DNA from 3 places in the Bacillus sp. SD127 genome. Region 2 is predicted to be linked to each of the others. Evidence: riboswitches for the same ligand, from Rfam matches in the RefSeq annotation. Region 2 holds a riboswitch; each other region holds the start of a gene.
What was found. Region 2 has a riboswitch for S-adenosylmethionine ahead of mtnW (2,3-diketo-5-methylthiopentyl-1-phosphate enolase). Riboswitches for the same ligand answer to the same signal wherever they lie in the genome.
Positions count from the first base shown of each region.

Region 1: it holds a riboswitch for S-adenosylmethionine, as region 2 does, so the genes downstream of both, metI (cystathionine gamma-synthase/O-acetylhomoserine thiolyase) here and mtnW (2,3-diketo-5-methylthiopentyl-1-phosphate enolase) in region 2, are expected to answer to the same signal.
Region 3: it holds a riboswitch for S-adenosylmethionine, as region 2 does, so the genes downstream of both, ACQVGS_RS16225 (bifunctional homocysteine S-methyltransferase/methylenetetrahydrofolate reductase) here and mtnW (2,3-diketo-5-methylthiopentyl-1-phosphate enolase) in region 2, are expected to answer to the same signal.

Region 1 covers NZ_CP191226.1:3,017,785-3,021,848, reverse strand. Annotated here, with positions in the region: gene ACQVGS_RS15780 (GNAT family N-acetyltransferase) at 1-93, opposite strand, end outside; gene ACQVGS_RS15775 (YjcG family protein) at 98-613, opposite strand; gene ACQVGS_RS15770 (esterase family protein) at 642-1,364, opposite strand; SAM riboswitch class I at 1,531-1,651, shown strand; gene metI (cystathionine gamma-synthase/O-acetylhomoserine thiolyase) at 1,720-2,841, shown strand; gene metC (cystathionine beta-lyase) at 2,834-4,006, shown strand; gene ACQVGS_RS15755 (GNAT family N-acetyltransferase) at 4,039-4,064, opposite strand, start outside.
Region 2 covers NZ_CP191226.1:2,850,353-2,854,416, forward strand. Annotated here, with positions in the region: gene ACQVGS_RS14800 (methylthioribulose 1-phosphate dehydratase) at 1-183, opposite strand, end outside; gene mtnX (2-hydroxy-3-keto-5-methylthiopentenyl-1-phosphate phosphatase) at 141-848, opposite strand; gene mtnW (2,3-diketo-5-methylthiopentyl-1-phosphate enolase) at 845-2,062, opposite strand; SAM riboswitch class I at 2,147-2,247, opposite strand; gene ACQVGS_RS14815 (pyridoxal phosphate-dependent aminotransferase) at 2,286-3,482, opposite strand; gene ACQVGS_RS14820 (carbon-nitrogen family hydrolase) at 3,576-4,064, shown strand, end outside.
Region 3 covers NZ_CP191226.1:3,096,211-3,100,274, reverse strand. Annotated here, with positions in the region: gene ACQVGS_RS16230 (GNAT family N-acetyltransferase) at 1-273, opposite strand, end outside; gene ACQVGS_RS16225 (bifunctional homocysteine S-methyltransferase/methylenetetrahydrofolate reductase) at 372-2,210, opposite strand; SAM riboswitch class I at 2,301-2,418, opposite strand; gene ACQVGS_RS16220 (YajQ family cyclic di-GMP-binding protein) at 2,526-3,017, opposite strand; partial or broken gene ACQVGS_RS16215 (CvfB family protein) at 3,116-4,014, shown strand.

The DNA.
Region 1 (4,064 bases), 170 kb from region 2:
AGCTGGTACGTTTTGTTCTTTGACAAAGACTTCTTTTCTTACATAAAATGCATCTTTCATTTGTTCTTCATTTTTTGCGATAACTGCTTCCAATCGTTTATTCTCCTCCGCCTAACAGGAACGTTTCATATACCGTCCACGAACCGTTTTCCAATTGATACAGCAGATGAAAACGGTCAACAATTTCTTCATGAGATACTTCCTGCATTTTTAACTGCCCTAATACATCCGAATGCTCATCGTCGGAAAGGTTTTGGCCGACCGTCACATGCGGAACAAAATTGTATTCCTGATTACCGGCTAATACACCGGTGTAAAGTTTTTCATTCAGTGTTTTTAATTCTTCCGTCGGTTCTGCTTTAATGTAAATGACATTATTGACAGGCGCAAAAGAACTGTATTTGGTCATTTTGAGAACAATCGGATGAGATTCTTTAGCGATCTCTCTCAATTGTGATACCAATTCACCGGCTTCCTCTTCTGTAAATTCAAATGAAGATCTCAGCGTCAAATGAGGCGGGATCAGTGAATAGCTCGGATCATAGCGCTTTCTGTAAGAGTTCGCGAGATCTTGCAGTTTTTTTGATGGAAATAAAACAATTCCGTATTTCATAGTATGTCCCTCCTGAAAATAAAGTATGTTAGAGCATTTTTTTCAGAGCCGGCGTAATGAGCGGCTGCCAGTATGTCCACTTGTGGTCTCCGTCAAATGGCTCAAAATAATAATCGGAAAGCTTTTCCTCCAAAAGCTTTTTCAGCTCCTGATTCGGTTCTGTGAAGTCCAAAATATTGCCGTCTGTCGTATGGACGTCTGTTTCTTTTGTTCCGATTTGGTGATAAAGAGAGAGGTGTTTGATGTCGTCTGACTGTTTCACGGCTTCTAATACATGTTGATCTACATAGGGAGACTGCATGATGATGTTACCAAACATATTCGGATAATCAAGCGCTGTCATAAGAGAAACGGTCGCTCCGAGAGAATCACCGATCAGTGTCCGCCCGTAGCCGACTTGGTACGTCGGAAATTCATGATCTGCAAAAGGAACTAGCTCGTGGGCAATGAATCGTTTATATGCCGAAAACTTAGAACCTTCCGGATGATAGGTTTTTCTGCGTTCTTTTACATCCTTGTAAGGAACACCGATAATAATGCATCGGTCTATTTCTCTTTTGGACAGCAATTCCTCCACTTGTCTGCCGATTCTCCCCAGCCTGAAATAATCGTGGCCGTCCTGCGCGATAATAAGATGATATTTATAAAGAGGGGAGTAGTTTGACGGCAGATAAACGAGTACTGTCATTTCCTCGTTAAGCTCTTTTGAAAAGAGCTTCTTTTCTTGAACTGTGCCGTTTTTCGGTGCCATAATACATTCCTCCAGGGCATCACTAGACTTTCTTGCGTTTGAAATTATTGTACCATGAATTATTAGAAATTTCTCTCTTTAAATAGTTCGGTGCCCGAAGAAAAAAGTATTGAAATAAACTGCAAATTGCGCTAATATAAAACAATCAGAAAATTGAAATCGATATTTCTTATCGTGAGAGGTGGAGGGACTGGCCCTTAGAAACCTCAGCAACCGGCTTGTTTTGCATACGTGCAAAGCGCCAAGGTGCTAAATCCAGCAAGCGTACTATGCTTGGAAGATAAGAAGAAGCGTTAAACCCCTTCTTCTTATGAAGAAGGGGTTTTTTATTATGAAAAGGGAAGGTGTCAGCTATATGTCACAGCACGTTGAAACGAAATTAGCCCAAATCGGAAACCGAAGCGACGAAGTAACGGGAACAGTGAGTCCTCCTATTTATTTATCAACAGCATACCGCCACAGAGGGATCGGCGAATCGACCGGATTTGATTATGTTCGGACAAAAAACCCGACACGCCAGCTTGTTGAGGACGCGATTGCCAGTTTAGAAAACGGAGCGAGAGGGCTTGCCTTCAGTTCGGGAATGGCAGCAATTCAAACGATTATGGCGCTGTTTAAAAGCGGGGATGAACTGATCGTTTCATCGGACTTGTATGGCGGCACGTACCGTCTGTTTGAAAATGAATGGAAAAAATACGGCTTGACCTTTTATTATGATGATTTCAGCGATGAGGACTGTTTACGCTCCAAGATTACACCAAATACAAAAGCAGTGTTTGTGGAAACACCGACAAATCCGCTGATGCAGGAGGCGGACATTGAAAAGATCGCTCGGATTTCAAAAGAGCACGATCTTCTGGTGATTGTTGACAACACATTTTATACACCGGTTTTGCAGCGTCCGCTTGAGCTTGGAGCCGACATTGTCATTCACAGCGCAACCAAATATTTAGGCGGGCATAACGATCTGCTTGCGGGGCTTGTTGTTGTCAAGGATGAACAGCTTGGAGAAGAAATGTTTCAGCATCAAAACGCCATCGGCGCCGTCTTGCCTCCGTTTGACTCATGGCTTTTGATGAGAGGAATGAAGACGCTCAGTCTCAGAATGCGCCAGCATCAGGCGAACGCTCAGGAGTTAGCGGCCTTTTTAGAGAAGCAAGAAGAAATCAAGGATGTGCTTTACCCGGGAAAAGGAGGCATGTTGTCCTTCCGTCTGCAAAAAGAAGAATGGGTGAATCCATTTTTAAAAGCACTGAAAACGATTTGCTTTGCAGAAAGCCTCGGCGGGGTGGAGAGCTTTATTACATACCCTGCCACACAGACGCACATGGATATTCCTGAAGAAATCCGTATCGCAAACGGTGTCTGCAATCGTCTGCTGCGTTTTTCAGTCGGAATTGAACATGCGGAAGATTTAAAAGAGGACCTAAAACAGGCGTTATGTCAGGTCAAAGAGGGAGCTGTTTCATTTGAGTAATCACAATTGGACGCTGGAAACCCAGCTCGTGCACAATCCATTTAAAACAGACGGTGCAACCGGGGCGGTCAGTGTACCGATCCAGCACGCATCGACCTTCCATCAATCTTCATTTGAAGAATTTGGCGCATATGATTACAGCCGCTCAGGCACGCCGACAAGAACAGCTCTCGAAGAAACAATTGCCGCACTGGAAGGCGGAACGAGAGGGTTTGCTTTCAGTTCAGGCATGGCTGCGATCTCAACAGCATTTTTACTTCTCTCACAGGGCGATCACGTTCTTGTGACAGAAGATGTATACGGCGGAACCTTCCGCATGGTGACAGAGGTTTTGACCCGTTTTGGCATTGAGCACACGTTTGTTGATATGACGGATATCAACGAAGTGGCACGGAATATCCAGCCAAACACAAAGGTCATTTATATGGAGACACCGTCAAATCCGACACTTGGAATTACTGATATTAAAGCGGTTGTCCAGCTTGCAAAAGAAAACGGCTGTCTGACCTTTCTGGATAATACATTCATGACACCGGCACTGCAGCGTCCGCTTGATCTCGGCGTGGATATTGTGCTTCACAGCGCAACAAAATTCCTGAGCGGACACAGCGATGTGCTGTCAGGACTGGCTGCTGTCAAGGATGAAGAGCTTGGGAAGCAGCTGTATAAGCTGCAAAACTCGTTCGGCGCCGTCCTTGGCGTGCAAGATTGCTGGCTCGTGCTGCGCGGCTTAAAAACATTGCAGGTCCGTTTAGAAAAAGCGAGCCAAACAGCGCAGCGGCTTGCGGAATTTTTCCAGAAGCATCCGGCGGTGAAACGCGTGTATTATCCGGGGCTGTCTGATCATCCGGGGGCCCAAACCCATAAAAGTCAGTCGGTGGGAGCGGGTGCTGTGCTTTCTTTTGAGCTTGAAAGCAAAAAGGCCGTTAAGAAATTAGTAGAGAATGTATCACTTCCGGTCTTTGCTGTGAGCCTTGGCGCCGTGGAATCGATTTTGTCCTATCCGGCAACGATGTCTCACGCGGCAATGCCTAAGGAAGAGCGTGAAAAACGCGGCATCACAGACGGCCTGCTCCGTCTAAGTGTGGGAGTCGAACATGCAGATGATTTAGAACGTGATTTCGAACAAGCGCTGAAAGAAATTGCGCCCGTAGCTGCGCGTTAAAAAAGAAGCCGGGCGATATCCCGGCTTCTTTTTTATTTTTCATCATCAGGATTCAGAA
Region 2 (4,064 bases):
CAACAGGAAGTCTTCATCCGTTTCTTTTCGTTTATCTTTTCCGCTCGCCGTTACGAGAAATTGCAATGGCTCATCAGAAACCTTGATGGACAGGTTGCCGCTGGTCGCCGGAAACCAATCTCTTTCTGCCAATTCCCGTTTCACTTCGGCAAGCTCGCGCCAGCGCTCTTGTTTTGCAGCCATTTCTTTACCTCCGTTACGTCTTCAATCGCTTTCTTTATTTCGTGAAAATCATGGTATGGGATATGATTCAGATGATGCTCCTTGCATTCATTTAATAAATAATCCCTTGCAAAGCAAAGATCAGACAGCTTTGCCGCCTCTACATCGGTAACGGAGTCACCGATCATGATGATATATTGATCAGGCTCAGAAAGCTCGTTCATAACAGTCGGCTTGCAGCACCCGCATTGATTTGTGCATGTGCCTTTGCAAGAATGAGGCCAATCAATATGAATGAATTCGTTCTCAAATAACGCACGGTTGCAATAAATATGATCTTTCTCAACAATTCCTTCAAGCAGCGGATAGACAAAAAAGTCCATCCCCCCGCTTACGACATAAAACGGGAGTTCATGCTTGTTAACAAATGCGACAAATTCCCGAAAGCCGTCCCGGATTTTTGCGTCTTCTAATACGAATCTCGTAATCTCCTCTTTTAAGCTGCTCGGCAGAAGGCCGAACATTCGTCCGACGCCTTCTTGGATCGACATCGTTTTGGAGAGCACGCCGTCTTTTAACGCCGTCCACTCCGGCGGAGCGAATGTTTTCATAATGTTTATAATGTTGTCGTTCATCGTGATGGTTCCATCAAAATCACATATCATTAACGGTTTTTGAGTCGTCATACGGCTTCAGCCTTTCCCCATTTATCAAGCGCAAGCTTCAAATCTTCGCATTGACCGGCTTTTTCTTCAATCGGCTGCGCCTCCAAAACCGCATCAATAATAGCTCTGAACGCTTTGCCCCCGCCTTGGGCGCCGTTTGGATGTCCGTGTATGCCTCCGCCGGCGTTAATAATATGATCAATGCCAAAATCACGCATGAGAAGCGGAACCATACCAGGGTGAATACCGGCGGACGGAACGGCAAATGTCTGGTTAAAGGCATCTTCTCTTACGCATTCTTCATGAATCGCCAGCGCGTCTTCTTTCGGAAGCGCAACTGAGCCATATGGAGAAGGAAACAGACTGAAGTCAGCGCCGCAATATCGGTTTAATTTTCCGAGCAAAAGGGCATGGGAAAACCCGTACAACGGTGAGGATGTAAATGCCCCGCTGACTGCTGGGTGCGCCATAATGGGGATTGATACGTCCGGATCTTCCGCAAGGCTTTGCATGACGTCCAAACCGTAAGCGAAGACATTCAATAAAAGCGCATCCGCTCCCAATTCAGCGGCGCGTCTTGCTTTATCTTTAAGCTCAGCCGTTCTTCCAGTCAAATTCACTGCATACAGCGTTTTATGGCCGGTCTGCTCGTATGTTTCTTTCAAAATTTGTTTTCCCTCTGTAATTCTTGTTTCAAAAGGTGCTAAACCCGTCTCAAAGAAAATTTCATCGTCTTTGATTAAGTCAACCCCGCCTAGCGCCTGCTGCCTGAGCTGTTCTTTAATATCACTCAGGTCCCTTCCGATGACCCCTTTAAAAATGCTCATTAACAGCGGTCTTTCAAACTCTCCAAGCATCTTCCGGATGCCGTATACGCCAAACTTCGGGCCCGGAAGTGTTCGCTTAAACGCTACAGAAAATTCGAGATCTATTAACTTGATTTTTCCGTCCAGCGACAGCTTGCCAAACACAGTTGTCAGCAATGCCGGAATATCCTGTGAGAAATTTACCTCGGGATAGGCAATTGTGATAACCGCTTGTTTTCCTGATGCAAGATGTCCCTCTCTCTCCTCGACCTTTACAACCCGTCCCTTATGCTTTTGCATCTGCTCCTGCTTCACCAGAGGCAGATCAGTCCAAGAGCCCACCGTCAATCCTGTTGCGATTTGTTCTGCTTTTTTCTCCGTGTCGGCTCCCGGCTCGGTCAGGAGATATGTTGCTAATAATTCACTCATGCCAGAGCTCCTTTCATTTTTTAACCCATATAAAAAACCTCTTCAAACAGCAATGCGTCTAAAGAGGTTTCGTTTCTCGTCCGAATCTTATCTCTCAGCCGCCAGCTGCAAGAATTAGCACCGTGCTTTACAAGTCGGTTGCCGGGCTTCATCGGGCTCGTCCCTCTGCCTGCTCTTGATAAGAAAATATAGATTTTATAAATTATTTTGAATTATCCCACCGTTAAAGAATCTTGTCAATGCTTTTTTGGGTAAACAGGTTTAGTTTGCCAATTCGATGAGCTGCTTCTTTAAGCCTAGCTTCACTCGTTAAGAGCCCCACTCTGACATACCCCTCGCCATATTTACCAAAGCCGTTTCCTGCTGCAACCGCCACATTCGCTTTTTCAAGCAAGAGATCTGAGAATTGCTCAGAGCTATAGCCTTCAGGCACCGGCAGCCACGCAAAAAATGAACCCGCAGGCGCTGTTACATCCCAGCCAATTTCCCTGCATGCCGCTATCCAAGCGTTGCGCCTGCTTTCATACCGGGCATTTTGCTCCGCTACGCATGTCTGCTCAGATAAAAGTGCCGCCTCGGCAGCCTGCTGGGTTGCTTTGAAAAGACTGACAAACATATGGTCTTGATAAAGATTGATCGCTTCTATGACCGAGGCGTTACCAACTGCAAAACCGACCCGCCAGCCCGCCATATTATATGTTTTGGACAGCGTGTAAATTTCTATTCCGATATCCTTAGCGCCTTCAGTCTGCAAAAAGCTTAAAGACTTGTGTCCGTCAAAGCCCACTGCACCGTAAGCAAAATCATGGACCACACAGATTTCGTTTTCTATCGCAAAACTCACCGTTTCTCTAAAAAATTCTGCGGTAGCGACGGCTCCAGTCGGATTATTCGGATAATTCAAGTACATCAGTTTCGCTTGTTCTCTTACGTCAGGGGAAATGCTTGCGTATTCAGGAAGAAACGCATTTTCCTTAGTGAGCGGCATCATTTCCATATTCGCTTTCGCAAGCGTGACACCGGACCAATAATCTGGATAGCCAGGGTCAGGAACCAAAATCGTATCCCCCGGATTTAGCAGGCATTGCGGCAGCTCGACAAGACCGGCTTTCCCGCCGAATAATACGGCTACTTCAGTTTCCGGATCAAGCTGAACGCCGTATTCTCTTTTATAAAATGCAGCCGCTGCTGATTTAAGACTGTGCGAACCTCGAAATGAGGAGTATTTATGATTTTCAGGCTGAGCAACGGCTCGCTTCATTTCCTCAACAATATGCTCGGGCGTCGGCTGATCCGGATTCCCCTGCCCCAAATTGATGACATCATGTCCTTCCTTCAGCTTTAGGTTCACTTTCTGCACAAGAGAAGCAAAGAATTGTTTAGGCAGTTCCTGCAGCACTTGAGAATGTTCAAATTTCATCTGTTTTCACCTTCTAAAAAAATCTTGAAATGATAGTCCAGTATCATATATGGTTAAATGAAAAAAGTAAAGAAAAATATGGGGTGTTAAAAAATGAAATGGACCATATCTTGTCTTCAATTTGATATTTCATACGGAAAACCTTCAGAAAATATAAAAAAGGCTGAATCTTTAATTGAAAAAGAGAGTAAAAATGCTGACGTTCTTGTTCTCCCTGAATTATGGACGACTGGTTACGACCTTGCCAAACTTGATCAGCTTGCTGATGAAGACGGGCTCACTGCTCAAAGCTGGCTGCAAAAAACCGCAAAAAAACACGGGGTTCATATTGTCGCAGGATCTGTTGCTGTCAGAAAGGGTTCTGATGTTTATAATACAATGTTCATCGCAGATAAGGAAGGACGAATCATTAAAGAGTACAGCAAAGCCCATCTTTTTCAGCTGATGGATGAGCATGAGTATTTATCAGCCGGTTCCGAGGACGGATACTTCGAGCTTGAAGGCGTCAAAAGCTCAGGACTGATCTGTTATGATATCCGTTTTCCGGAATGGATCAGAAAACATACGACTAAAGGCGCTAAC
Region 3 (4,064 bases), 250 kb from region 2:
GATCAGTGTGCTTCCGGCTTTTTGATCACGGTATTCTTCGAGCGTTGCCATGCCTCTAAGCCGATATGCGGGTGAATCAGTCAATAGCGGCTGATTTTCGGGAGAAAAGGAAGCGATGCTGATCAGCGTTCCTTCAAAAAAAGCGCCGAGATGGAAAGAGCCTTCTGCTTGATCCTGTTCATATTTGCATTGTTCAATTGATTGATGGGGACGCAAAATGCGGTTCCTGATTTCATATGTATCCTCTGCGGGTATGGTTTTCACTTCAAGCATGATGTTCCTCCTCCTATGTGATTTATTTTCTATATCGTAACACGAATCGGGTTTGAAAAAGACTGCCCAATTGGTTCGGACAGTCTTAGAAAGCGATTTTAATGCAAATAAATATTCTGACGCTGTTCATCTTTTTGCTTAATGTAAGAAGTAAGTTCCGACGTCAAGTCAGATCTGAGAAAAGGCGTGATTAAATAGATGCCGTTAAACAGCTCGCAGGCAGTATCCAGCAGGGAGCGTGCAATCGCAAGGCCTTCCGCCTTTTGTTTCTCTTTATCTTCGCCGGCGCGCGCCATTTTTTCGCGGATGGAATCGGACAGCTTGATGCCCGGAATTTCGTTATGGATAAACTCAGCGTTCCGGCTGCTTGTCAGCGGCATAACGCCGATATAAATCGGAGTCTTCAAATGCTTTGTTTCATTATGAATATCGACAAGCTGCTGCTCCGAATAGACGGGCTGTGAGATAAAATAATCAGCGCCGCAGTCTATTTTTTTCTCCAGCCGTTTTACGGCTTTATCGAGATGGCGGACGTTTGGATTAAAAGCAGCGGCCACTGAGAAATTGGTTTTCTTTCCGAGCGGTTTTCCGGACAGAGACAGCCCTTCATTGAACTGTTTAATCAGCCTGATTAAATCAAAGGATGTTAAATCATAGACAGACGTTGCACCCGGGAAATCACCGATTTTAGAAGGATCGCCGGTAATCGCCAGCACATCATGCAGCCCTAATGTGTCCAGTCCCATTAAATGTGACTGGAGTCCGATAATGTTTCGGTCCCGGCATGTAATATGGACAAGAGACCGCATATCGAGCTGCTGCTTGACAAGGGCGCCGCAGGCAACATTGCTGATCCGCGGGGTTGCCAGTGAGTTATCGGCGAGCGTCAGGGCATCGATTCCCGCTTCTTTTAATTCGGCAGCGGCGGACAGAAATTTGTCAAAGCTCAATTTCTTCGGCGGGTCCAGCTCAACAATAATTGAGCGCTTTTCCGCAGCGATTTCATTTAATCCCGGCTCTGTCCGTTCGTGCTGAACGGTCACCAATTCCTTTGCCCGAACCTTTACATGCTTTTCCGTAACAGGGGCGAGTCCGCCCACAGCCTCTGCCATAGCCCGGATGTGGTTTGGCGTGGTGCCGCAGCAGCCGCCGATAATCCGCGCGCCTTGCTTGCGGAACTCAGCCGCGCTGTTTTGAAAATACTTGTCGTCAGTTTCATATACAAGCCGGCCTTCTTCGAGTGAGGGGAGGCTGCTGTTCGGGTAGACAGATAAAAACACGTCATCAAAAATCGGCACTTCACTGAGCGCTTCAATCATGTGGTAAGGGCCGAGCCGGCAGTTAATGCCGACGATATCGGCACCGAGATCCGCAACCGAGCGCAGCGCATCAGAAAGCGGCGTTCCATCCTGAAGTACGCCTTGCTCATGCATGGATACATTCAGCATAATCGGAAGATCGGTTTCTTTTCGGGCGATTTTCAGCACTGCACGGGCTTCTTCCAAATCATAATACGTTTCTAACAGCAAACCGTCCGGCTCTTCATGCAGCAGTAAATACAGCTGTTCGCGAAAGCTTCGTTTGATTTCGTCAAGGCTGTACGCATTTTTGTTAAACGTGCGGATGCCGCCCATCGTCCCGAGCACATACGCATCGCCGGCGGAAGCCCGCGCGATTTTTACAGCCTCCTGATTCATTTTTTTGATGTCATCTTCAAGGCCGTGTCTCGATAATTTAATATAGTTCGCTCCGTACGTGTTGGTCTGAATGATGTTTGCTCCCGCTTCGACATAGGCTTTATGTATACGCTGAATTTCCTCAGGTTTTGAAAGATTAAGCTCCTCAAAGCACCTGTCTATTCCGAAGGAGTAAAGCAGCGTGCCCATTGCGCCGTCACCGATTAACACCTGTTTCTTCAAATCTTCTAAAAGTCCCATTGTCTGCCTCCTTTATTCACATTCAGCAAGGAAAAAAGAGAAATAAAAAAAGTCCTCTTAAGAAGAAGACTTTGTCAGTGATATTGTCTCTTCTTATCTTCCAAGCTGTTCGAGCTTGCTGGATTTAGCACCTTGGTCATGGCAATGCGCCATTACACCGGTTGCTGAAGCTTCGTCGGGCCAGTCCCTCTGCTTCTCTTGATAAGAACGGATATGAAATTTTACATGTTCAGGAGCTGCCAAAAGATGCCTGGCATTTTCCCTTTCTCCAAATTTACCGAAAATAAAGACAATAATCAATAGGAATCAGAAAATTTATCTGAAATTTATAAATTGAACGTCAATTGGCAGATCGGCACCTCGAACTGCTGCGATAACCTGCTGAAGATCATCCTTGTTTTTTCCGGTGACACGCACTTGATCATCCTGCACTTGAGATTTTACTTTCAGTCCGGAGTTTTTGATGATGGTATTGATTTTTTTGGCGTTGTCTTTGTCAATCCCTTGAACAAGCTTTGCGCGCTGGCGTACGGTGCCGCCGGACGCGTTCTCAATTTTGGCGTAATCAATGTTTTTTGTCGGCACGCTGCGCTTAATCAATTTGCTGACAAGCACATCCTTGAGCTGGCTTAATTTGAATTCGTCATCGGAAACAAGAACAAGCTCTTCTTTATCTAATGAAATGTCGCTTTTGCTCCCTTTGAAGTCATAGCGTGTGCTGATTTCCTTCAGTGCGATTTGAATCGCGTTTTGCACTTCAGGGAGTTCCACCTTGGATACAATATCAAATGAACTTTCTTTTGCCATATGAAAACCTCCATAACATTTAACTTATGTGTTGATTATAGTAGAATAAAGAGAAACTTCCAACAAAACAAAGAATCAATTTGTGATGATTGGAAAAAATGTTAACAAGATCCGCAGTGAAATAAGCGGGAAGAGGAAGGACGATAGCATGAGACCAGGGCAGCAATTAACCTTGAGTATAGATCACGAAACGGACTTCGGTTACTTTTTAACCGATGGAGAAGATACGATTCTCTTACATAACAGTGAAGTGACAGAGGATATAGAAGACAGAGATGAGGTAGAGGTCTTTATATACGTTGACCAGCAGGAACGGCTTGCAGCAACGATGAAAATTCCGGTCATCAGCGCTGATGAGTACGGATGGGTAGAAGTGGTGGACACGGTAGATGATATGGGCGTATTCGTCGATGTCGGCCTTTCGAAAGACGCGCTTGTCGCAACAGAGCATCTGCCGCCGTATGAAGATGTCTGGCCGCAAAAAGGGGATAAGCTCTACTGTATGCTGAAGGTGACAAATCGGGGGCGCATGTTTGCCAAACCCGCACCGGAGGATATCATCAGCGAGCTGTTTACGGACGCTTCAGACGATCTGATGAATAAAGAGCTGACCGGAACGGTGTACAGGCTGATCGCTTCAGGATCGTTCATCATTACGGATGACGGAATCCGCGGTTTTATTCATTCATCAGAAAGAAAAGAAGAGCCTAGACTCGGCTCAAGAGTGACAGGACGTGTGATTCAAGTGAAGGAAGACGGCTCAGTGAATATGTCGCTTCTTCCGAGAAAGCAGGATGCGCTGTCTGTTGATGCCGAGTATATTCTAACGTATTTAAGAACGAGAAACGGCGCCATGCCGTACAGCGACAAAAGCCAGCCCGATGATATCAAAGAACGTTTTAACATGAGCAAGGCTGCCTTTAAACGGGCGCTTGGCCACTTAATGAAAAACGGAAAAGTGTATCAGGAAGACGGCTGGACATACGAGAAAAAATAATGCATGAAAAAGACTCGCCTGCAGCAGAACTGCGGAGCGAGCCTTTTTTA